Regions from separate parts of the Micromonospora sp. CNZ280 genome, predicted to be linked through region 1. Evidence: predicted binding sites of a transcription regulator. Region 1 holds the regulator's gene; each other region holds the start of a gene.
The links. Region 1 encodes HrcA, which represses chaperone genes, less so after heat shock. Its sites were predicted from a motif close to GGTTNGCACNCTCNNNNNGAGNGTGCNAACC; they were not measured.
Positions count from the first base shown of each region.

Region 2: the regulator HrcA is predicted to act here: its motif matches at 3,351-3,381, upstream of groL (chaperonin GroEL).
Region 3: the regulator HrcA is predicted to act here: its motif matches at 4,839-4,869, upstream of groES (co-chaperone GroES).

Region 1 covers NZ_JAAOYP010000001.1:591,524-599,278, reverse strand. Annotated here, with positions in the region: gene FHX32_RS02805 (phytanoyl-CoA dioxygenase family protein) at 1-92, opposite strand, end outside; gene FHX32_RS02800 (hypothetical protein) at 311-1,174, opposite strand; gene FHX32_RS02795 (enoyl-CoA hydratase family protein) at 1,395-2,201, opposite strand; gene hemW (radical SAM family heme chaperone HemW) at 2,220-3,443, shown strand; gene FHX32_RS02785 (DUF4870 domain-containing protein) at 3,486-4,145, opposite strand; gene hrcA (heat-inducible transcriptional repressor HrcA) at 4,361-5,383, shown strand; gene dnaJ (molecular chaperone DnaJ) at 5,457-6,599, shown strand; gene FHX32_RS02770 (16S rRNA (uracil(1498)-N(3))-methyltransferase) at 6,685-7,419, shown strand; gene FHX32_RS02765 (SDR family oxidoreductase) at 7,491-7,755, opposite strand, start outside.
Region 2 covers NZ_JAAOYP010000001.1:1,515,802-1,523,556, forward strand. Annotated here, with positions in the region: gene FHX32_RS07190 (S8 family serine peptidase) at 1-132, shown strand, start outside; gene FHX32_RS07195 (GNAT family N-acetyltransferase) at 219-1,154, shown strand; gene FHX32_RS07200 (hypothetical protein) at 1,230-1,475, shown strand; gene groL (chaperonin GroEL) at 1,533-3,155, opposite strand; gene FHX32_RS07210 (hypothetical protein) at 3,429-4,589, opposite strand; gene FHX32_RS07215 (cold-shock protein) at 4,694-4,897, opposite strand; gene FHX32_RS07220 (GNAT family N-acetyltransferase) at 5,118-5,648, shown strand; gene paaN (phenylacetic acid degradation protein PaaN) at 5,823-7,496, opposite strand; gene FHX32_RS07230 (hypothetical protein) at 7,636-7,755, shown strand, end outside.
Region 3 covers NZ_JAAOYP010000001.1:1,172,391-1,180,145, reverse strand. Annotated here, with positions in the region: gene FHX32_RS05560 (ABC transporter permease subunit) at 1-50, opposite strand, end outside; gene FHX32_RS05555 (ATP-binding cassette domain-containing protein) at 47-865, opposite strand; gene FHX32_RS05550 (ABC transporter substrate-binding protein) at 982-2,079, opposite strand; gene ybaK (Cys-tRNA(Pro) deacylase) at 2,343-2,825, opposite strand; gene FHX32_RS05540 (THUMP-like domain-containing protein) at 3,004-4,194, opposite strand; gene FHX32_RS05535 (hypothetical protein) at 4,237-4,479, opposite strand; gene FHX32_RS05530 (helix-turn-helix domain-containing protein) at 4,437-4,628, opposite strand; gene groES (co-chaperone GroES) at 5,003-5,317, shown strand; gene groL (chaperonin GroEL) at 5,388-7,037, shown strand; gene FHX32_RS05515 (molybdopterin-dependent oxidoreductase) at 7,196-7,755, shown strand, end outside.

The DNA of each region.
Region 1 (7,755 bases):
CGCAGCAGCATGAAGCCCTGCTCGTGGAACTCCTTACGGTCAGTGTCGCTGATCGGTTCGTAACCGGTCCGGTCGCCGTAGTCGAACGCCACGTCGTACCCCTCCCCATGAGGCGAAACCATTGCTGGCACAGGCCGCCGATCGTAACGCGCTGCAAGGGCGGGCGGGAATGCCCGACTCGCCGCGGGGGCGGTGGCCGGACCATGGGCAGTGGTGCGAATGCGGTGCGTATACCCCGGGCGACCATGCCGGGGCTATCGTCGGAATTGCCGGTTTGTGCGGTGACTGCCGGTAAAGGGATCGGGGGCTTTCACCCCTCGGCGAAGACCTCGGCGACCACCCGGGACACCTGGGGCGAGCCGTCGGTCACCCGGTTCCAGGTGCCGCCCCGGGCGGTCCACTCCAGGTCGCCGAAGCGCACCCGCTTCACCCCGTGGTCGCCGGCGTGGGAAACCAGCCAGTGCGCGTACCGCCAGCCGCCGCGCTGATCCGTCGCGGGCACGCTGAGGCCGGTCAGGTCGGTGGCGGCGGCCGACGCGGCCAGCCCCCAGTCGAGGGTCAGGCCGCGGGTCAGCGCCTCCGTCGCGGCCGTGCCGCGCATCGCCGGATTCCGGCTCACCGTGCAGGCGACCGCGCCGGTGGCGTGCCCGAGCAGCGCCCGGGTGAGCACCTGGGACTCGTCCGCCCACTTCTGGTACGCCTCCGGGAAGGCCGACCGCTGCACCTTCTGCGCCGCGTCGGTGACCCGCATCCGCTCCCAGCCGCGCACCTTCTTCAGCGCCGCGTAGAACCGGTTCGCCGCGTACCGGGGGTCGCTGATCTGCGTCGGCGTGCCCCAGCCCTGGCTCGGCCGCTGCTGGAACAGCCCGATCGAGTCGCGGTCGCCGCCGTCGAGGTTGCGCAGGCCGGACTCCTGGTACGCGGTGGCCAGCGCCACCACCACCGCCCGCTCCGGCATCTCCCGCTGGATCCCGATCGCCGCGATGGTCGCCGCGTTGGCCATCTGGTCGCCGTCCAGCGCCACCTCGCCGTCGGCCCGCACCGTGCAGGTGCGGCTGGCCAGCGGCAGCCGCAGCCCTTCGCCGAACTGCCGCACGACGTACAGGACCCCGATAACGGCGACGAGCACGAGGACGACCCCGCCCGCCACGACTGCCCGAGTTCGCACCCACACCCCCTGTTCGACAGCCCGACAAGCGTACGTCCCCGGACGGCCCCTCCGGGTCGTCCGACCGGATCGGGCCCGCCCCGCCGGATGCGCCCCCGGCCGACGGGTGACCGGAAGGTTCCCGTTCCGGCCGGTGCCTCACCTGGTCAACCGGCCCGCCCGACCGTCCCGGAGGCGGTCGGCGGACCGCGGCCCGGCGGCGGTGGGCGGACCGCCCGAGCGTCGCTCAGCCGGAGACCTCCGCCGCCTCGTCCAGCTCGGCCACCCAGCGCGGCGGGCGCTTCTCCCGGAACGCCAGGACGCCCTCGCGGCCGTCCTCGGAGAGGAAGAAGCCGGTGGAGAGGCCGGCCAGGTCGGCGATCTCGGCGCGCAGGTCGGTGGTGGGCGGCCGGCGCAGCAGCCGCTTCGCCCCGGCGAGCGCGGCCGGCGCGCCACGGACCAGCGAGTCGCAGTACCGGGCCACCGCCGCGTCCAGCCCGTCGGCCGGCACCGCGGCGGTGACCAGGCCGATCTCGGCGGCCCGGCGGCCGTCGAAGGTGTCCCCGGTCAGGTACAGCTCCGCCGCCGCGCGCGGGTGCAGCCGGGGCAGCACGGTTGCCGAGATCACCGCCGGGATCACCCCGATCCGCACCTCGGTGAAGGCGAAGGTGGCCTCCTCGGCGCAGACGGCCAGGTCGGCCGCCGCGATCAGGCCGAGGCCGCCGGCCCGGGCCGGCCCGGCGACCCGGGCCAGCACCGGCTTCGGGCACTCCCAGACGGCGGCCAGCACGTCGCCGAGCATGCCCGCCGGCACCGTTCCGCTGGCGTACGCGGCCGCGGTCTCCTTCAGGTCGGCGCCGGAGCAGAAGACCGGGCCGGTGTGGTCGAGCACGATCACCCGGACCGCGTCGTCGGCGACCGCGGCGGCCAGGCCGGCGAGCAGCTCGGTCATCAGCGGAGTGGAGAGCGCATTGCGGTTGTGCGGGCTGTCCAGGGTGAGGGTGGTCACCCCACGGGCCGTGGCGACCCGCACCAGCGCGTCGGGAGAGGTCATGCGGGCACACTAGTGGCCATGCCCGGCGTCCTTCCAGAAGGCGAACCCGTCCCGGCCGACGGTTCGCTGCCCGCCACCGCCACCCGCGCGGTCGGCACGCGCGGCTTCGGCGTGTACGTGCACGTGCCGTTCTGCGCCAGCCGCTGCGGCTACTGCGACTTCAACACGTACACGGCGGCGGAGCTGGGCGGCGGCGCGAGCCGGGAGAGCTACGCCGACACCGTGCTGGCCGAGCTGGCGCTGGCCGCCCGGGTGCTCGGCGACGCCCCGCCGCCGCGGGTGGACACCGTCTTCGTCGGCGGCGGCACCCCGACCCTGCTCCCCGCCGACGACCTGGCCCGGATCCTGGACGGCATCGACCGCACCTGGGGGCTGGCCGCCGACGCCGAGGTGACCACCGAGGCCAACCCCGAGTCGGTCACCCCGGAGTCACTCAAGACGCTGCGTGCGGCCGGCTACACCCGGATCTCGCTGGGCATGCAGTCCGCGTCGCCGGGGGTGCTGGCGATCCTGGACCGTACGCACAGCGCCGGCCGGGCCACCGCCGCCGCGGCCGAGGCGCGCGACGCCGGGTTCGACCACGTCAACCTGGACCTCATCTACGGCACGCCGGGGGAGAGCGCTGAGGACTTCGCCGCCTCGCTGGCGCAGGTGGTGGCGGCCGGGGTCGACCACGTCAGCGCGTACGCCCTGATCGTGGAGGACGGCACCCGGCTGGCCGCCCGGATGCGCCGGGGCGAGCTGCCGTACCCCAGCGACGACGTCGCGGCGGACCGCTACCTGGCCGCGGAGGCGGCGCTCTCCGCCGCCGGCTTCTCCTGGTACGAGGTCTCCAACTGGGCCCGCACGCCGGCCGGCCGGTGCCGGCACAACCTGCTCTACTGGACCGGCGCCGACTGGTGGGGCCTCGGCCCGGGGGCGCACAGCCACGTCGGCGGGGTGCGCTGGTGGAATGTCAAGCACCCCACCGCGTACGCCCAGCGGCTCGCCGCCGGCCGGTCGCCCGGCCTGGCCCGGGAGGTGCTCACCTCCGACGAGGCGCACACCGAGGACGTCATGCTCCGGCTGCGGCTCGCCGACGGGCTGCCGCTGGTCGGCCTGGACGCGGCCGGCCGGGCCGGCGCCGAGCGGGCGCTGGCCGACGGGCTGCTCACCGCGCCCGAGTACGCGGCCGGTCGGGCCGTGCTCACCCTGCGCGGGCGGTTGCTCGCCGACGCCGTGGTGCGCGACCTGCTGCCCTGACCCGGGCTGCCCGGAGCCGGCCGGGGGAGCGGCCGGCCCGGGTCACCTGGTGAAGCTGTAGGTCATCGGGTAGCGGTAGAGCACGCCCTCGTTGGCCTTGAACCCACCGATGATCCCGAAGATCAGCGGCACCAGCCAGACGAGCATCGGGACGAAGAACAGGATCCCGCAGGTGATCAGCGTGACCACCCAGCTCAGCACGCTGACGATCGTCCAGGTGAGCTGGAAGTTCAGCGCCGCGACGGCGTGCGCCCGGACGGTCGGCGACTGCTGCCCGCGGACCATCATCGCGATGAGCGGCGCCAGCCAGCCGAGCAGGCCGCCGCCGACGATCACGCCGGCCGCGCCGCCGAAGTGGGCGATCAGGGCCCAGGTCTTGTCCTCGTTGTTGGCGTAGCCGGCGGGCGGGCCGTAGCCGCCACCGGCCGGGTAGCCGGCTCCCGGGGGGTAGCCACCGGGCGGCGGGTAGCCGCCGGACGGGGGAGCGCCGGCCGGCGGAGGGTAGCCACCCGACGGCGGTTGGTCACCGGTGGGTGGCGGATAGCCACCGGGCGGGGGATAGCCGCCCGGGGCAGGGGCCCCGGACAGTGGTGCGGTGGGTTCGTCACCGGCCGGCGGGCCGGGAACGGCCGACGGAGCGGTCGGGTCCGGCGGCGGAGCGCCGGGGCCGTCGGCTCCCGGGGGGCGAGGCGGTTCAGTCATGCACGTCACGGTAGGGGCAGCCGGCAAGGACGCACCAGAGCGACATCGACCGGCTTGTCCGGATGATCGGCCGGCGCGGGCGCACCGGTGGTCCGTCTTGATCATCGCGTCGGCGGGCCCGCCGACGTAGACTGGCACTCGCTACAGTCGAGTGCCAGGATGCGCCGCGCGGCCGGCAGCGCGCCGCCGGCCGACGTGCGACAGGAGGTGGGGAGATGGGTCTCGACGACCGCAAGCTCGCGGTGCTGCGCGCGATCGTCGAGGACTACGTCGCCACGCAGGAGCCGGTCGGCAGCAAGGCGCTGGTCGAGCGGCACCAGCTCGGGGTCTCCCCGGCCACGGTGCGCAACGACATGGCCGTGCTGGAGGAGGAGGGCTACATCCGGCAGCCGCACACCAGCGCCGGTCGGGTGCCCACCGACCGCGGCTACCGGCTCTTCGTGGACCGGCTGTCCCGGGTCAAGCCGCTCAGCCCGGCCGAGCGCCGGGCGATCGAGCGTTTCCTGGTCGGCGCGGTCGACCTCGACGACGTGGTGCACCGTACGGTGCGGCTGCTGGCGCAGCTGACCCGGCAGGTCGCCGTCGTGCAGTACCCGAGCCTGGCCCGCTCCTCGGTGCGTCACCTGGAGTTGGTGCCGATCTCCACCACCCGGCTGATGCTCGTGATGATCGCCGACACCGGCCGGGTCGAGCAGCGGCTGGTCGAGATGCCCGGCCCGATCCCGGCCGACGACGTCCTCGACCTGCGCCGGCTGGTCAACGAGAAGCTGGTCGGCACCCGGCTGTCGGAGACCCCGCCGCTGGTGCAGGCGCTGGTCGACGAGGCCAGCCCCGACCTGCGGCCGGCGATGGCCACCCTCTCCACCGTGCTGCTCGAGACGCTGGTCGAGCGGCACGAGGAGCGGATCGCGCTGGCCGGCACGGCCAACCTGACCCGCGGCGGGCTGCTCGACTTCCAGGGCTCGCTGCGGCCCATCCTCGAGGCGCTCGAGGAGGAGGTCGTGCTGCTCAAGCTGATCGGCGAGGTCGAGCCGAGCACGCTACGGGTCCGGATCGGCGACGAGAACGAGATCGACAACCTGCGCGCCGCCTCGGTGGTCAGCACCGGCTACGGCCCCGGTTCGACCATCGTCGGTGGTCTCGGCGTGCTGGGGCCGACCCGGATGGACTACCCCGGCACCATCGCCACGGTGAGGGCCGTGGCACGCTACGTGGGCGACCTGCTGGCCCAGAACTGACCAGGCAGTACCGACGGCCGGTTCCGGCCGGCGGCCGGCGCAACGCGAGACGAACATGAGGACACGGAACGCAGTGGCCAGGGACTACTACGGCATTCTCGGCGTGAGCCGGGACGCCTCCGACGACGAGATCAAGCGCGCCTACCGCAAGCTGGCGCGGCAGTACCACCCGGATGTCAATCCGGATCCGGAGGCCCAGGAGAAGTTCAAGGACATCAACGCCGCGTACGAGGTCCTCTCGGACGACCGGAAACGGCAGATCGTCGACCTGGGCGGCGACCCGCTCGCCCCGGGCGGCGGGGGCGCGGGCGGCCCCGGGGGCCCCGGCGGCGCCGGGCCGTTCGTCGGCTTCCAGGACATCATGGACGCGTTCTTCGGTGGCGCGGGCGGCTCCCGCGGGCCGCGGCCGCGTACCCGGCCCGGCGCGGACGCGATCCTGCGGCTGGAACTGGACCTGCACGAGACGGCGTTCGGCGTGGAGGCCCCGATCACCGTCGACACCGCCGTGCTCTGCACCACCTGCTCCGGTGCCGGCACGGCCGCCGGCACCCACCTGGCCACCTGTGAGGCGTGCGGCGGCCGGGGCGAGGTGCAGTCGGTGCAGCGCACCTTCCTCGGCCAGGTGGTCTCGGCCCGCCCGTGCACCGTCTGCCAGGGCTACGGCACCACCATCCCGCACCCCTGCCCGACCTGTGCCGGTGACGGCCGGGTGCGCACCCGCCGGTCACTGACCGTGAAGATCCCGGCCGGCGTCGAGGACGGCATGCGGATCCGGCTGGCCCAGCAGGGCGAGGTCGGTCCCGGCGGCGGCACCGCCGGCGACCTCTACGTGGAGATCCACGAGCGGCCGCACGACGTCTACTCCCGCAAGGGCGACGACCTGCACTGCCGGGTCACCGTGCCGATGACCGCCGCCGCGCTCGGCACCCGGCTGACCATCAAGACGCTGGACAGCGAGGAAACCGTCGACGTCAAGCCGGGCACCCAGCCGGGCAGCACGCTGCGGCTGCGCGCCCGGGGCGTGCCGCACCTGCGCGGCACCGGCCGCGGCGACCTCTACGTCCACCTCGACGTGCGCACCCCCACCAAGCTCGACGCCGAGCAGGAGCGGATGCTGCGCGAGTTCGCCAAGACCCGGGGCGAGGAGGTCGCCGAGCTGACCAAGCAGGGCGGCTTCTTCTCCCGGATGCGCGACGCCTTCAACGGTCACGCCTGACGCATCGGCACGCCGCGCCGCACCCCGGGTACGGCGCGGCCCGCCTCACCGCCCCGGCTACCGGCGCGGCCGATAGCCTGATCCGGTGTCCGCGCCGCTGTTCCTGGTCGAGTCACTGCCGACCGCCGACTCGCTGACCCTCGACGGCCCGGAGGGCCACCACGCCGCCACGGTGCAGCGCCTGCGGGTCGGCGAGGAGCTGCTGCTCGCCGACGGGCACGGGGGCACGGCCACCGCCGTGGTCACCGCCGTCGGCCGGGGCAGCCTGGAGCTGGACGTGCGCTCCCGGGGGTACGTCGACGCGTCCGTGCCGCGGCTGGTGGTGGTGCAGGGCATCGCCAAGGGCGACCGGGGTGAGCTGGCCGTGCAGGCGATGACCGAGGTCGGGGTGGACGAGATCGTGCCCTGGGCGGCGGCCCGCTCGGTCACCCAGTGGCGCGGCGACCGGGGCGTACGGGCCCGGGAGAAGTGGGCGGCGACCGCCCGGGAGGCCGCCAAGCAGGCCCGCCGGGCCTGGCTGCCGGTGGTCGCCGGAGCGCCCGACGAGTCCACCGGCACGGTGGCCCGCCGGATCGCCGGGGCGGCCGCCGCGTTCGTGCTGCACGAGGAGGCCGACCACCGGCTGACCACCGCCGAGCTGCCCGACTCCGGCGAGATCGTGCTGGTGGTCGGCCCCGAGGGCGGCATCGCCCCGGCCGAGCTGGACGCGTTCACCGCGGCCGGCGCCCGCCCGGTGCGGCTCGGCCCGTCCGTGCTGCGCACCTCGACCGCCGGCGTCGCCGCCCTCGCCGTCCTCGCCACCCGCCTACACCGCTGGTAGCCGTCCCGTCCGGGGCCCGCCGGCCGTTGCGCCCGGTGAAGCCGAGCAGCGGGCGGGAGGGTGTCGGCCGGTCAGCTGCGTAGGTAGGAGGCGCCGTTGAGGTCGACGATGGTGCCGGAGGCCCACTCGGCCTCGGCGGAGGCGAGCCAGTGCACCGCGGCGGCGATCTCCTCCGGGCGGGCGACCCGGTTGAACGGGCTCTGCGCCCGTACCGCCGCGCCGCGCTCCGCCTTCAGGTGCTCGTTGGTCATGTCGGTGGCCACGAAACCGGGCGCGACGGTGGCCACCGCGATCCCGTACGGGGCCAGCGCCACCGCCAGCGACTGGCCCATCGCG
Region 2 (7,755 bases), 920 kb from region 1:
CGGGAAACGGCCAGCCCGGCGATCGCCGGCTACCGCTCCCGTGACCCGGCCGACGCCTGCGGGGGCGACCGGAACATCACCGGCGCCGGCCTGGTCGACGCGTACGCCGCGGTCCAGGCCGCCCGCTCCTGACCGGCCGCCGGGAACCCGCTGGGCTTCGGGTGATCGCTGCGCCGCCCTTGCGCACCCCGGTACCCGGTGATCTAGGGTCGGCCACCATGGACGCGGAGATCGTCGAGCTGACCGCCGACCGGGCGCCGGCCGTGGTGGAGCTGTGCCGGCGGGCGCTGGACCTGCCGGAGGACGCGGCCGAGGCCGCCGAGATCGTGGCCGCCCTGTGGACCCGGGCCGGCGCGGACCGCCCGGTGGTCGCGCTGGGCGCGTACCGGGGCGGGGACCTGGTCGGGGTGCTGATCTGCTCGGTCGCCGCCGACCCGCGGCTCGGGCACGTGGACCTGGTGGCGGTCGACCCGGCCGGGCGGCGCCGGGGCATCGGGCGGGCGCTGCTCGGGCACGCCGAGCGGACGCTCGCCGGGCTGGGCGCGGCCGAGGTGCTGCTGGCCGGGAACCCGCCCTACTACGCCTGGCCCGGCATCGACGTGCGCTACACCCCGGCGATCTGCGCCGCGCTGGCGCTCGGCTACCGGCAGGACCGGACGGCCTGGAACATGACCGCCGACCTGTCGTACGCGGGGTCGCCGGCGCTGCGGTCCACCGGGGACGCCGAGCGGCGGCTGGCGGGGCAGGGCGTCACCGTACGCCGGGCCGAGCCGGCCGACCTGCCGGCGCTGACCGCGTTCGCCCGGTCCACCTTCGGCGGGGCCTGGGACGCCGAGCTGCTCGGCTCGGTCGGCCGGGACGGGGCGGGCTGCCACCTGGCGGAGCGGGACGGCGAGGTGCTCGGCTTCGCCGCGTACGGGTCGAGCCGGCCGAGCTGGTTCGGGCCGATGGGCACCGCCCCGGCGGCCGAGGGCTCCGGCATCGGCGGCGTGCTGCTGCGCCGCTGCCTGCGCGACCAGCGTGCGGCCGGGGTGGAGGCGGCGCAGATCGGCTGGGTCGGGCCGGTGCCGTTCTACTCGGGCAGCGCGGGCGCCCGGATCGAGCGGGTCTTCTTCCTGTACCGCAGGACACTCGACGCGCGACAGGGTGAATAGGACATAGATCCCGATAACGCCGTTCACCCACAGCGCCCACCGCCGCCTCCTACCGTTTCGGTAGAGGAGGCAGCCATGACCACGGACGACGAACATACCGACGACGTCCAGCCCGTCACCTGGACCCCGGTCGGCGAACTCCCCGGGCAACTGCCGTTCGACCGCCTCGACTACGGCGACGCCGAACAACTGGCGGAGATGGTCGGCGCCGAGGAGGCCGAGGCCGAGGAGCCGCTGGAGATGGTCGACGCGCCGATCCAGCTCCGGCCGCCGTACGACCGGCCACAGAAGCGGCGTAACCAGCGCCCGTTGCCCACCTGACGACGAAACGGGGCGGACCGCGTCAGCGGCCCGCCCCGTTTCCGGTCGGATCTGGACTCAGAAGTCCATGTCCCCGCCACCCGGACCAGCCGGGGCGGCCGGGGTCTTCTCCGGCTTGTCCGCCACGACGGCCTCGGTGGTGAGGAACAGCGCCGCGATCGACGACGCGTTCTGCAGCGCCGAGCGGGTCACCTTGGCCGGGTCGATGATGCCCGCGGCCAGCAGGTCCACGTACTCGCCGTTGGCGGCGTTGAGGCCGTGGCCCGCCTCCAGGTTGCGGACGTGCTCGACGACCACGCCGCCCTCGAGGCCGGCGTTGACGGCGATCTGCCGCAGCGGGGCGTCCAGCGCGATCTTGACGATCTGCGCGCCGGTCGCCTCGTCGCCGGTCAGGTCCAGCTTGTCGAAGGCGGTCTTGCCGGCCTGCACCAGCGCGACGCCACCACCCGGGACGATGCCCTCCTCGACGGCGGCCTTCGCGTTGCGGACGGCGTCCTCGATGCGGTGCTTGCGCTCCTTCAGCTCGACCTCGGTGGCCGCGCCGACCTTGATCACCGCAACACCGCCGGCCAGCTTGGCCAGGCGCTCCTGCAGCTTCTCCCGGTCGTAGTCGGAGTCGCTCTTGTCGATCTCGGCCCGGATCTGGTTCACCCGGCCCTGGATCTGCTCGGCGTCACCGGCGCCGTCGACGATGGTGGTCTCGTCCTTGGTCACCACGACCTTACGGGCGCGGCCCAGCATGTCGAGGCCGACGGCGTCGAGCTTGAGGCCGACCTCCTCGCTGATGACCTGGCCACCGGTGAGGATGGCGATGTCGGTGAGCATGGCCTTGCGGCGGTCACCGAAGCCCGGCGCCTTGACGGCGACCGACTTGAAGGTGCCGCGGACCTTGTTGACCACCAGGGTGGCCAGGGCCTCACCCTCCAGGTCCTCGGCGATGATCAGCAGCGGCTTGCCGCCCTGCATGACCTTCTCGAGGATCGGGAGCAGGTCCTTCACCGACGAGATCTTGCTGTTGACGATCAGGATGTACGGGTCGTCGAAGACGGCCTCCATACGCTCCGGGTCGGTCATGAAGTACGCGGAGATGTAGCCCTTGTCGAAGCGCATACCCTCGGTGAGCTCCAGCTCCAGGCCGAAGGTGTTGCTCTCCTCGACGGTGATGACGCCTTCCTTGCCGACCTTGTCCATCGCCTCGGCGATGATCTCGCCGACGCTGGTGTCACCAGCCGAGATGGAGGCGGTGGAGGCGATCTGCTCCTTGGTCTCCACGTCCTTGGCGAGCTTGAGCAGCTCCTCCGAGACGCTGGCCACGGCGGCCTCGATGCCCCGCTTCAGGGCCATCGGGTTGGCGCCGGCGGCCACGTTGCGCAGGCCCTCACGAACCAGGGCCTGGGCCAGGACGGTCGCCGTCGTCGTGCCGTCACCGGCCACGTCGTCGGTCTTCTTGGCGACCTCCTTGACCAGCTCGGCGCCGATCTTCTCGTACGGGTCCTCGAGCTCGATCTCCTTGGCGATGCTCACACCATCGTTGGTGATGGTGGGGGCACCCCACTTCTTCTCGAGCACGACGTTGCGGCCCTTGGGGCCGAGCGTCACCTTCACGGCGTCGGCGAGCTGGTTCATGCCCCGCTCGAGGCCGCGGCGCGCCTCTTCGTCGAACGCGATCATCTTGGCCATACGGCGTTGTCCTCCTGGACACTCACGGGCCACCCGAGTGTGTGTCCCGGATGGGCCGCCTGGTGTACGCACCTTGGGACGTCGCCACCGGATGACGGCGACGCCTCCTCGGCCGGGCCGGATAGCCCGCGACGACCGGCCACGCGCCTCGCCAACGGTTGTCCGCCGGCGTGGCCGCGGCCCCACCGCCCCGACCATTGGCACTCACAGGTTGCGAGTGCCAATGACTTGTTTAGCACTCTCCCTGGGCGAGTGCAAGCACGACCGCCCCGGTCAGCCGAGTTCGCCGGCCAGCCGGGCGGCGTTCACCGGGCCCTCATGGGCCCGCTGCTCGGCGTAGGTCACGACCAGGCCGACGAGCTGCACGACGTGCGCCGGCAGGGCCAGCACCGCGGCCGCCAGGATGACCATGGTCACGCCGACCGCCGAGCCCGCGGAGTCGAGCGGGGTGGTGCCGAACGGCACGGTCCCGGCCGTCTCGATCACGCCGGCCACCATCGAGCCGACGATCACCGCCGCGACCACCATCGCCACCCGGCCGAGCAGCAGGCCAAGCCGGTCGTGGAACATCCGCCAGGCCCGGCCGATCGGGGCCTGCCGCTCGAAGAGCCAGACCGGACCGGCCATGCTCAGCGCGAACGCGAAGTAGATGCCGGGGATCACGCAGAGGCAGACGCCGAGCGCCACGATCAGGCCGATCAGCAGCGTCCAGCCCCAGAGCCCGAACGCCCGGCGCAGGCCGTACCGCAGCGCCGCGCCCAGCCCGACCGGTTCGCCGGCCGCCTGCCGGGCGACCACCCAGCTGCCGGCGGCCCAGCCCACGCTCTGCACCAGGCCGAAGAGCAGGCTGCCGCCGATCAGCACGCCGAACAGGGTGGCCAGGTCGGTCAGGAAGGTGTCCGGCAGCGCGTCCGGGTTCTGGCTGGCCGCGGCGTCCCACTCGGCCGACGGGTCGACCAGCAGGCTGATCACCGAGAGCGCCGCCGCCGGCAGCACCTGGGTGAGCAGCAGGATCGGCAGCAGCAGCCGCCAGCCCCGCTGCACCGCGCCGACGCACCGGTCGAACCAGCCGGACACCCCCGCCCCGGGCGGGGTGACCAGCGGGTCGGTCTGGTCGAAGCCGTAGCCGGGCGGGTACCAGCCCGGCTGGCCGACCGCCGACTGCGGGTACCAGGGCACGCCGTACCCGCCGGGCGGGAACCCGCCGGTGGGCGGCGTCGGCCAGCCCGGCCCACCGGCGGCCGGCGGCCAGCCCTGCGGACTGTACGGGGTGCCGCCCGGCCACGCCTGCGGTGCGGCGGGATCCCACGCCGGGGGCTGCTGCGCCCCGGGCGGTGGCGGCGCGGCCGGATCCCACGGCTGGGGTTGCTGGGCGGCCGGGCCGGCGGCTCCCGGGGTGGGGGACGGCGCGTCCGGGGGCGGCTGGTCGGACATGAACCCTCCTCAGCGACAGCTGGAACGGCTCACGATCTTTCCTGGTGCGGTGGCCGCACCGCAGCCCCGCCGACCCGGCGCGTCGGAAGGGTGGGGGCGCCGGGTCAGGCGATGACGCGCACCCGCTCGGCCTGCGGCCCCTTCTGGCCCTGGGCGATCTCGAACTCCACCCGCTGGCCGTCGTCCAGCGCCTTGTAGCCGTCCATCTCGATCGCGGAGAAGTGGACGAAGACGTCCTGCCCGCCGTCGACGGCGATGAAGCCGTAGCCCTTTTCGGCGTTGAACCACTTCACGGTGCCCTGTGCCACGGTGCACTTCCTCACTCTGCGCGGCGTACCACAACCCGGAGGCCGGCAGGCCGGCATCCCGGGGCCACCGTTCGGCGATCGGCGACGGCCGCTGAAACGGTGACCGAAATCGCACGCTACACGAGGCGTGACTACGGTGCACGACCACAAATCGGGCATATTCCGTTTGATCGCGGACTCCCTCGGGATCGCCGTACGTCGTTGTGGTAGGCATGCGGGCATGACCAGCGATCCGGGCGGGCCGGGCCGCCGGGTGGCGGAGGTCCGGCGGGTCCGGCCGCGGGACGCCGCCCGGATGCGGGCGCTGCGCCTGGAGATGCTCGCCGACGCGCCGCTGGCGTTCCTGGAGACCCTGGCCGACGCGGCGGCCCGGCCGCACGCCGAGTACGCCGCGCGGGTCGCGTACACCTCGACCGGCACCGACACCGCGCAGTTCGTGGCCGACCCCGGCGGCCGGTTCGTCGGGCACGCCGGCGGCACCACGGTCCGCGCGGAGCCCGGTCTCACCGTGATCTACGCGGTCTACGTGACCCCGACCTGGCGCGGCAGCGGACTGCTCGCCGAGCTGGTGGAGGCGGTGGCGCAGTGGTCAAGGGCGTGCGGCCGCCCCGAGCTGATGCTGGAGGTGGTGGTCGGCAACGACCGCGCCTACCGGGCCTACCAGCGGCTGGGCTTCGTCGACACCGGCGTCCGGGTACCCCACCCCACCATCCCGGCCCTGACCGAACTCCAAATGCGCCGCCCCGCCTGACCCCGCTGACCGTAAACCCAACGCTGGGCAGCACCCGAAGATCAACGCCCCCAGGGCCCGGAGTCCCGACGCAGGACGACCCGGAAGGGTTTCCGGGGCAGCCCGCCCCGCGTCGGGATCAAGCCTGACCGCCCGGAGCGGGGCGGGCTGCCCCGGAAACCCCCAACCGCAACCTCAGACGTGACGACGCGACTGCACGATCCGGAACCGGTTAGCCACATACGCCCCGTCCGTCAGCGCCGCGTTCGCCGCCGGGTTGGCGCCACTGCCGTGAAAGTCGGAGAAGGCCGCCGACTGGTTCACGAACACCCCGCCGGTCAGGTTGCAGGACAGGTGCACCCCGACCTCGATCGCCGCCGCCTCGGCGGCGTCCAGCACCGCCTCGTCGACGGAGTAGACGCCGGCGGTGAGCGCGCCCTTCTCGCCGACGGTCTTCCGCATGATCTCCAGGCTGTGCGCGGTCGATTCGGTGGGGATGACGAACGAGATCGGCCCGAACCACTCCCGCCCGTAGGTCGTGGTGTCGTCCGCGCCGACCTTGACCACCGCCGGGGTGCGGACCACCGCGCCGGGGAACGCCGGATGCTCGACGGTACGCGACTCCAGCACCGGCTCGCCGACCTTGGTCACCTCGTCCAGCCGCTCCAGCACGCCGTCGTTGACGATCGCCCCGGTCAGCTCCACCCCGCGCGCCGGGTCGGCGGTGAGCTTGCCGACCGCGGCGGCGATCCCGCCGGCCACCTCGTCGAAGCTCTTGTGCCCCTGGTCGGTCTCGATGCCGCCGGCGGGGATCAGGATGTTCTGCGAGGTGGTGCACATCTGGCCGCTGTAGAGGGTCAGCGTGAAGCCGAGGTTGCGGCACATCCCGGCGAAGTCGTCGGTGGAGTCGATCACCACGGTGTTCAGGCCGGCCTTCTCGGTGTAGACCGCGGCCTGCCGGGCGTTGGCCTCCAGCCAGTCGCCGTACTCGGTGGAGCCGGTGAAGTCGACGATCTTCACGGCCGGGTGCAGGGCCAGCGTCGAGGCGAGCTTCTCGCCCGGGGCCTCGGCGGCCAGCAGCACCAGGTTGGGGTCGAAGCCGGCCTCGGCGAGCACCTCGCGGGCGTACCGGACGGTGATCGCGAGCGGCAGGACGGCGCGGGGGTGCGGCTTGACGATCACCGGGTTGCCGGTGACCAGGGAGGCGAACAGCCCCGGGTACGAGTTCCAGGTCGGGAAGGTGTTGCAGCCGATGACCAGGCCCACCCCGCGGGGCACCACGTGGAAGGTCTTGGTCATCCGCAGCGGGTCGCCCTTGCCGGCCGCCTTCTCCCAGCCGGCCGTCCCCGGGTGCCGGGTCATCTCCGCGTACGCGTAGGCCAGCGCCTCCAGCGCCCGGTCCAGGGCGTGCGCGCCGCCGGCCTGGAAGGCCATCACGAACGCCTGCCCGCTGGTGAACTGCACCGCGTTGGCCAGCTCGAAGATGTGCTTGTGCAGCCGGTCGAGGATCTCCAGGCAGACGCCCACCCGGGCCTGCGGGCCGGCGTCGCGCCAGGCGGGCAGCGCGGCGGTCGCGGCGGCGACCAGTTCGTCGGCGCCGGCGTGCGGGTAGCGGACGTCCAGCGCCACGCCGAACGGGCTGGTTTCGGTGGCGACCCGGTCGCCGGCGCCCGGCTGGTCGAGGGGGAAATCGCCGCCCAGGTACGCCTCGAAGGCGGCCTTACCGTCGGCGGCGGCGGTCTCGCCGTAAACCCGGGGGCTGGGTGACTCGGGATAGGCGGACCAGTACCCGCGCTCCATGATCGCGGTCAGCGCCCGGTTGAGGGTGTCGGCGTGCCTGTCGTACAGGGGGTGCGGGGTCTCCGTCATGCCCGCCATCATGCAACAGGTGGCACCAAAATCAGTAGGGCGGTGTCACAACCTCGATCGTCCGCCCGCCACGCATGCTCGCCCGGTCGCCGGGAATGCGCGCTCCCGGTGGAGGATTCCGTTGCGGGAGGTGGACCAGATGCCGTTCGTCCAGGTCATCGAGTACGAGACGGACCAGCGCGACACGGTGCGGAAACTCAGCGAACAGTGGAACCGGGAGCACCCGGCCGACGGCCCGAGCCGGGTGATCGTCGCCGAG
Region 3 (7,755 bases), 580 kb from region 1:
ACCGGTGTGACCGCCGCCGGGCCTTCCTTCTGCACGACCGTGGTGGTCACTGGACGCCTCCTGTGGTGGTCTGGGTCGGCTCGGCGCCGTGGCCGTTGCTGGCCGCCTCGGCGGGGAGGCCGAGCCCGCCGGAGCGGCCGGCGGTGATCAGCTCCACCACCTGGGCGTGGGTGATGTCGGTGGTCTTCACCTGGGCGACCATCTGGCCGAGGTAGAGCGCGGCGATCCGGTCGGAGACGGCGAAGACGTCGTTCATGTTGTGCGAGATGAGCACGACGGCCAGGCCGTTGTCGGCCAGCCGGCGGACCAGTTCGAGCACCTGCGCGGTCTGCGCGACGCCGAGCGCGGCGGTCGGCTCGTCGAGGATGACCAGCTTGCTGTTCCAGAGCACCGCCTTGGCGATGGCCACCGTCTGGCGCTGGCCGCCGGAGAGGCTGGAGACGTGCTGCCGCAACGACTTCACGGTGCGGACGGAGAGCCCGGCCAGCGTTTCCGCGGCGAGTTGCTCCATCGTCGGCTCGTCCAGGACGATGCCGCTGCGCTTCTCCCGGCCGAGGAACATGTTCTGCACGATGTCGAGGTTGTCGCAGAGCGCCAGGTCCTGGTAGACGACCTCGATGCCGAGCGCGGCGGCGTCCCGGGGGCTGTTGATGGTCACCGGCCGGCCGTCGAAGAGGAACTCGCCGGCGTCGGTCTGGTATATGCCGCTGATGCACTTGACCAGGGTCGATTTGCCGGCGCCGTTGTCGCCGACCAGCGCGGTCACCTCGCCGGGGTGGGCGGCGAAGGCGACGTCACGCAGGACCTGGACGGGACCGAAGCTCTTGTCGATCCCGCGTAGCTCCAGCAGTGGTGTTGCGGACACGGGGTGTCTCCTTCGGATGGAGGGGAGATCTCGGAGCCCGTCCGGCGAGTGCCGCCCGGCACGGGGGAGTCCCGTGCCGGGCGGCTCGCCTCGGCGGGTACGACGTGGAGCGTCGGTCAGCTGATGCCGGCGTCGGCGCAGAGCTTGGCGTAGTCGGCCGTGCAGACCTCGTCCTTGGTGACGAAGCCGTCGGCGATCACGTCCTTGACGTTCTCCTTGTAGATCAGCTTCGGGGTGAGCAGCACGGCCGCGACGTCACGGCCGCCCTCCGGGTCCTTGACGGTCTGCCCGGTCTCCTTCTTCTCACCCTTGGCGAGCGCGATGGCCAGGTCGGAGGCGGCCTTCGCCTCCTCCTTGATCGCCTTGTAGACGGTCATGCACTGGTCGCCGGCGAGGATGTTCTGCAGGCCCTGCGGGGTGGCGTCCTGGCCGGTGACCGGGACCTTCCCGTTGAGCTTGTTCTTCTTCAGCACCGAGATGGCCGCGTTGCCCAGCCCGTCGTTGGCGGCGAGCACACCGTCGATCTTGCCGCCGGTCTGGGTCAGCATCTGCTCGAAGATGGTGGCGGCCTGGGCGTTGTCCCAGTCCGGCACGGACTGGTCCGGGCCCTTGGTGTACTCCTTCGAGTCGAACTTCGGCTTGAGGATCGAGTCGTACCCGTTCTTGAACAGGGTGGCGTTGTTGTCGGTCGGCGAGCCGTTGAGGTAGGCCACGACCGGGTTCTTGGCGCCCTTGTCGGTCAGGCACTTGGCCAGACCCTCGCCCTGGAGCTTGCCGACCGCCTCGTTGTCGAAGCTGACGTAGTACTCGGCGGAGCCGCCGAGGGTGAGCCGGTCGTAGTCGATGGTCGCGACACCCTGCGACTTGGCCTTGTCCAGGACGGCCTTGCCGGTGCCGGAGTCCAGGTTGACGATCATCAGGGCGGTGACGCCGTTGGTGATCATCTGGTCGGCGATGGTCTGGAACTGGGTCTTGTCGCCCTGGGCGTTCTGGATGTCGTACTGGACGCCGGCGGCCTTGAACGCCTCTTCCAGGAACTTGCGGTCGGCGCCCTCCCACCGGGCGGAGGACTTGCTGTCCGGGAGGATGACGCCGATCTTCGGGGTCTTGGCGCTGCCGGCCTGGTCACCGCTGCCGGATTCGTCGCCACAGGCGGCCACGCTGCCGACGGTCAGGAGGCCCACGGCGGCGAAGGTGAGGAAGCCCTTGCGCATGTGCAGGGTCCTTTCGAGGGTGGGGGTAGGTGTTGTTTTGTTGTGCCCGGCAACGTATTCCGCCCCCCGACCCGACCACAAGGGTGCCGAGGTCATGAGTTTGTTGGCAGCGGTAACAATTCAGCAACGCCCCCGACACCCCCAAGAAAGCGCTCCCACCCCCGCCGCCGTCACACCGACGTGTTGATCAAGAGGTTTGCGTCGTACCCAGCGCGATTTCCCGCCCCAAACCCCTTGATCAACCCGCTGGGGGTGGGGGCGGGTCAGGGGGTGGTGGAGAGGGGGGCGAGTTGGGCGGCGGTGAGGGTGATCAGGTCGGCCGGGGCGAGTTGGAGTTGGAGGCCGCGCCGGCCGGCGGAGACGTAGATGGTCTGGAAGTTCAGCGCCGACGAATCGAGCACGGTGGGCAGCCGCTTGCGCTGGCCCAGCGGGCTGATCCCGCCCCGGACGTAGCCGGTAACCCGTTCGGCCACCGTACGGTCGGCCAGCGCAGCCCGCTTGCCGCCGACCGCAGCGGCGAACGCCTTGAGGTCCAGCTCACCGGTCACCGGCACGACCGCCACCGTGAGCACCCCGTCGACCTCGGTGACCAGCGACTTGAACACCCGTTCCGGCGGCACGCCGAGCGCCTCGGCGACCAGCCCGCCATAGTTCGGCGCGTCCGGGGAGACGTCGTACGGATGGGTGCTGTGGGCGATCTTCCGCTTCGCCAGCAGCGCCGTCGCCGGCGTTCCCTGTCCCGCCATGCCGGACAAGCTATCGGCGCACCACCCGCCAAGCCACCCAATACCCACCCCCGCCCCCGCGATCTTGCACTACGGGCCCCGGCATTCCGGGTGAAGCGCGCGAATCAGGGGCCGAAAGTGCAAGATCGCGGGGAGGTGGGCGGCGGGTGATGGGCGGGGAGGTGGGTGGCGGGGGCTGTCAGGTGGGTGGGACGGGGTGGCAGAGGAGCGTGGTGGGGGCGTTGGCCACCCGGGTGAGGACGAGGCTGGCGGCGTTGTCGCCGGCCAGCTTCAGGTCGCGGCGCAGTCGCTCCGGCTCCAGCGCCGAGCCGCGTTTGAGGATCTCCACCCGGCCCACCCGCCGTTCGCGGAGCAGCGCCCGCAGCCGCTTGAGCGAGAACGGCAGCACGTCGGTGACCGCCAGGCAGCGGGCGTACGGCGTGGCGGCCGGCGCGTCGGCGTACAGGTAGGCGATGTCGGGGTCGGCGAGCGTGGCGTCGAGGGCGTCGGCCAGCTCGGCGACCAGGTGGGCGCGGACCACCGCCGGGTCCGGGTCGTACAGGTAGCGGCGCACCGGCCCGACCGGCGCCTGCCGGTCGCCGGCGCCGGTCAGCACGTGTGCCGCCGCGCCACGCAGCACGGTGGCCCGGCGGGGGACCTCGGCCAGCCGGCCGCACCACAGCGTCGCCTCGACCAGGTCACCGTCCACGCCGACCCACTCCGCCTCGGCGCCCGGCGGGATCAGCGCGTGGTCCAGCCCGGGCGCCACCTTCACCACGGTGTACGGCACCCGCTCGGCCAGCCCGAGCACGAAGTCCCACGGCGGCGAGTAGGCGCTCGGGTCGAACACCCGCCGGCCGGTGCCGGCCTTCCGCCGCGCCGGATCGCAGAAGACCGCGTCGACCCGGTCGACGTCGAAGGCGGTGGCGTCGCCGCACTCGACGGTGAACAGCTCGGCCACACCGGCCGCCTCGGCGTTCGCCGCGGCCATCGCGGCGGTCACCGGGTCGGCCTCGACGCCGTACACCCGGATCCCGGCGCGGGCGGCGGCGAGCGCGTCGGCGCCGAGCCCGCAGCCCAGGTCGGCCAGGGTGCGCACCCCGGCGGCGCGCAACCGTTCGGCCCGCCGGTCGGCGGCCACCCGGCGGGTGGCCTGCTCCAGCCCGGGCCGGGTGAGGAACATGCCGGCGGCTTCCGGCCCGAACTTGCCGGCCGCCCGGCGGCGCAGCTCGACCTGGGTCAGCGCGGCGGCGGCCAGCCCGGCCGGGACGCCGGCCGAGCGGAGCGCCGACGCCGCGGCCAGCGGGTCGCCGCCGGCCACCTCGGCCGCCGCGGCGAGCGCGGCCGACCCCTCGGCGGTACGCAGGGCGGCGAGCTGATCCAGATCCACCCGCCCATTGTCCCGGCCCCGCTCCGCGTTCCGCGCACGCCGTCATGCCGGCGATACCGCGGTGTCCCGCGGCCCGGACGCCGTCACGCCGACCCGGCCTCGCAGCCCGCCCGGGCCGTCCCGTCGCGCGGCTGCGGGTGCTGGCGGCGCCATGTCGGCGATGTGGGGGTGTTGGGCGGCGTCGGATAGCCCCACGTCGGCGGCCTGGTGTCGATCATCTGCGGGGGCCGCGTGGAAGCGGATCAGCTCCAGCATGGCGACGAAGAGGCCGCCGGTGTCGAGCACCGCGTCGACCCGGCCAGGTAGTCCGGCTGGACCGGCCGCTCGCCGATCTCGACGGCGCTCACCTGGGACGACGAGTAGTTGATCAGCTTGCCCAGCTCCTCCTGGCTGAGCCCGCGCGCCTGGCGGGCCCGACGGAGCTGGTCGCGCAGGAAACGTCAGTGTCGGTACCCGGGACATCCGGTCGCTCCCTCCCTTCGACATCGCGCCGGCACCGGAGAGTAGGGGGCTGATCACGGTGTGGCGAGGCGTTGCCGGCGTGTCGCGGTGTCCCGTGGCGGAACACTGGCGGAACAGTGGCGACACGAGGTCCGGGGCGTTGGCACTCTCCTTGACGGAGTGCTAGCCGAGGAATAACCTGCGATTAGCACTCTCACCCTGAGGGTGCCAGCTTCCGGGCCGCTCGGTCCGGGCGCTGAACGCCAGGCGGACCGGCACCCGCGACGACGGCCCCGCCCGGTGGCATGTGGCAGATTGACGCTGGTCGGCCCGCCGACCGGTAACGAAACCAGTACCCCAGGAGGGTATGCCCGTGACTACCGCGACCAAGGTTGCGATCAAGCCGCTCGAGGACCGGATCGTGGTCCAGGCGAACGAGGCTGAGACCACCACGGCGTCGGGCATCGTGATCCCCGACACCGCCAAGGAGAAGCCGCAGGAGGGCACCGTCCTCGCTGTCGGCCCGGGCCGGATCGACGACAAGGGCAACCGCGTGCCGATCGACGTCAAGGTCGGCGACACCGTCCTCTACTCGAAGTACGGCGGCACCGAGGTCAAGTACGCCGGCGAGGAGTACCTGGTGCTCTCCGCCCGCGACGTCCTCGCGGTCATCGAGAAGTAAGCAACCGATCAGTGTCGTTGCCCCGGTCCGGCTCGCCGGGCCGGGGCAGCGTCGCTTCGAAGGGACATCCATGGCGAAGATCCTGAGCTTTTCGGACGACGCCCGGCACCTGCTTGAGCACGGTGTCAACGCCCTCGCGGACGCGGTCAAGGTCACCCTCGGCCCGCGCGGGCGCAACGTCGTCCTGGACAAGAAGTTCGGTGCGCCCACGATCACCAACGATGGTGTGACCATCGCCAAGGAGATCGAGCTCACCAACCCGTACGAGAACCTCGGCGCGCAGCTGGTCAAGGAGGTGGCGACCAAGACCAACGACGTCGCCGGCGACGGGACCACCACCGCGACCGTGCTGGCCCAGGCGATGGTCCGGGAGGGCCTGCGCAACGTCGCGGCCGGCGCCAACCCGACCGGCCTGAAGCGGGGCATCGACGCGGCGGCCAACAAGGTCTCCGAGGCGCTGCTGGCCCGGGCGGTCGAGGTGTCCGACAAGAAGGCGGTCGCGCACGTCGCGACGGTCTCCGCGCAGGACGCCACGATCGGCGACCTGATCGCCGAGGCGATGGAGAAGGTCGGCCGCGACGGCGTCATCACCGTCGAGGAAGGCTCCACCCTGCACACCGAGCTGGACGTGACCGAGGGTCTCCAGTTCGACAAGGGCTTCATCTCGCCGAACTTCGTCACCGACGTGGAGGCGCAGGAGGCGGTCCTGGAGGACCCGTACATCCTGATCACCACGCAGAAGATCTCGGCGATCGAGGAGCTGCTGCCGCTGCTGGAGAAGGTCCTCCAGAACAGCAAGCCGCTGTTGATCATCGCCGAGGACGTCGAGGGTCAGGCGCTGTCCACCCTGGTGGTCAACGCGATCCGCAAGACCGTCAAGGTCTGCGCGGTCAAGGCCCCGGGCTTCGGCGACCGCCGCAAGGCGATGCTGCAGGACATGGCCATCCTGACCGGCGCCGAGCTGGTCGCCCCGGAGCTGGGCTACAAGCTCGACCAGGTCGGCCTGGAGGTGCTCGGCACCGCCCGCCGCGTGGTGGTGGACAAGGAGAACACCACCATCGTCGACGGTGGCGGCCAGGCCAGCGAGGTCGCCGACCGGGTGGCCCAGATCCGCAAGGAGATCGAGGCCTCGGACTCCGAGTGGGACCGGGAGAAGCTCGCCGAGCGGCTGGCCAAGCTCTCCGGCGGCATCGCCGTCATCAAGGTGGGCGCGGCGACCGAGGTCGAGATGAAGGAGCGCAAGCACCGCATCGAGGACGCCATCGCGGCGACCAAGGCCGCGGTCGAGGAGGGCACCGTCCCCGGCGGTGGCGCCGCGCTGGCGCAGATCCTCCCGGCGCTCGACGACGACCTGGGCTTCACCGGTGACGAGAAGGTCGGCGTCTCGATCGTGCGCAAGGCGCTGGTCGAGCCGCTGCGCTGGATCGCCCAGAACGCCGGCCACGACGGCTACGTCGTGGTGCAGAAGGTGGTCGGCAAGGAGTGGGGCCACGGCCTCGACGCGGCCACCGGCGAGTACGTCGACCTGGCCGCGTCCGGCATCGTCGACCCGGTGAAGGTGACCCGCAACGCGGTCAGCAACGCCGCCTCGATCGCCGGCCTGCTGCTCACCACCGAGAGCCTCGTGGTGGAGAAGCCGGCCGAGCCGGAGCCGGCCGCCGCCGGGCACGGGCACTCGCACGGCCACGGCCACAGCCACCAGCACGGCCCGGGCTTCTGACCCGGTAGCACGCCCGGTCCGGGGCACACCGTCACGCCGACGGTGTGCCCCGGCCGCGGTTCCGGGGTGTACGGGCCGCGGGCCGTCGCCGGCCGGGCGGCATTACGGAACGCTGACGCGGCTACCGGCCGGGCCGACCGATCGGAAAGACTGGCCCGATGAGCACCACGACGCGCCGGTACGCCGCGCTGGCCGGGTTCACCGCCGCCGCGGTGGCGATCGGCTCCGCCGAACTGGTGGCGGTGCTGACCGGCCCCCGCTCGGCTCCGCTGGTCGCGGTCGGCGGACTGGTCGTCGACACCGTGCCGGAGCCGCTCAAGCAGCTCGGCATCGGGCTGTTCGGCACGTACGACAAGGTCGCGCTGCTGGTCGGGACGGCGCTGCTGCTCGGCGCGGCGGCCGCGCTGCTCGGGGTGCTGGCCGTCCGCCGGCTGGCGGTGGCGCTGGCCGGCGTCGCCGCCTTCGCGGCGCTCGGGGTGGTCGCGGCGCTGACCCGCGCCGGCGCGGACCTCGCCGACGCCCTGCCAGCGCTGCTCGGTGCCGGGGCGGGGGCGCTGGTGCTCTGGCTCTTCGTGGCCGGCCCGCTGGAACTCGACCCCTGGCCCTGGTCGCCACCCGAGCCGCTGCCCTCCGCCGTGCGCCCGACCAGCCCGGGACCGGCCGGGGAGCCGGACGCCGAGGCGGCCACCGATCTGCCCGGGAACCGGGCCGCGACGGC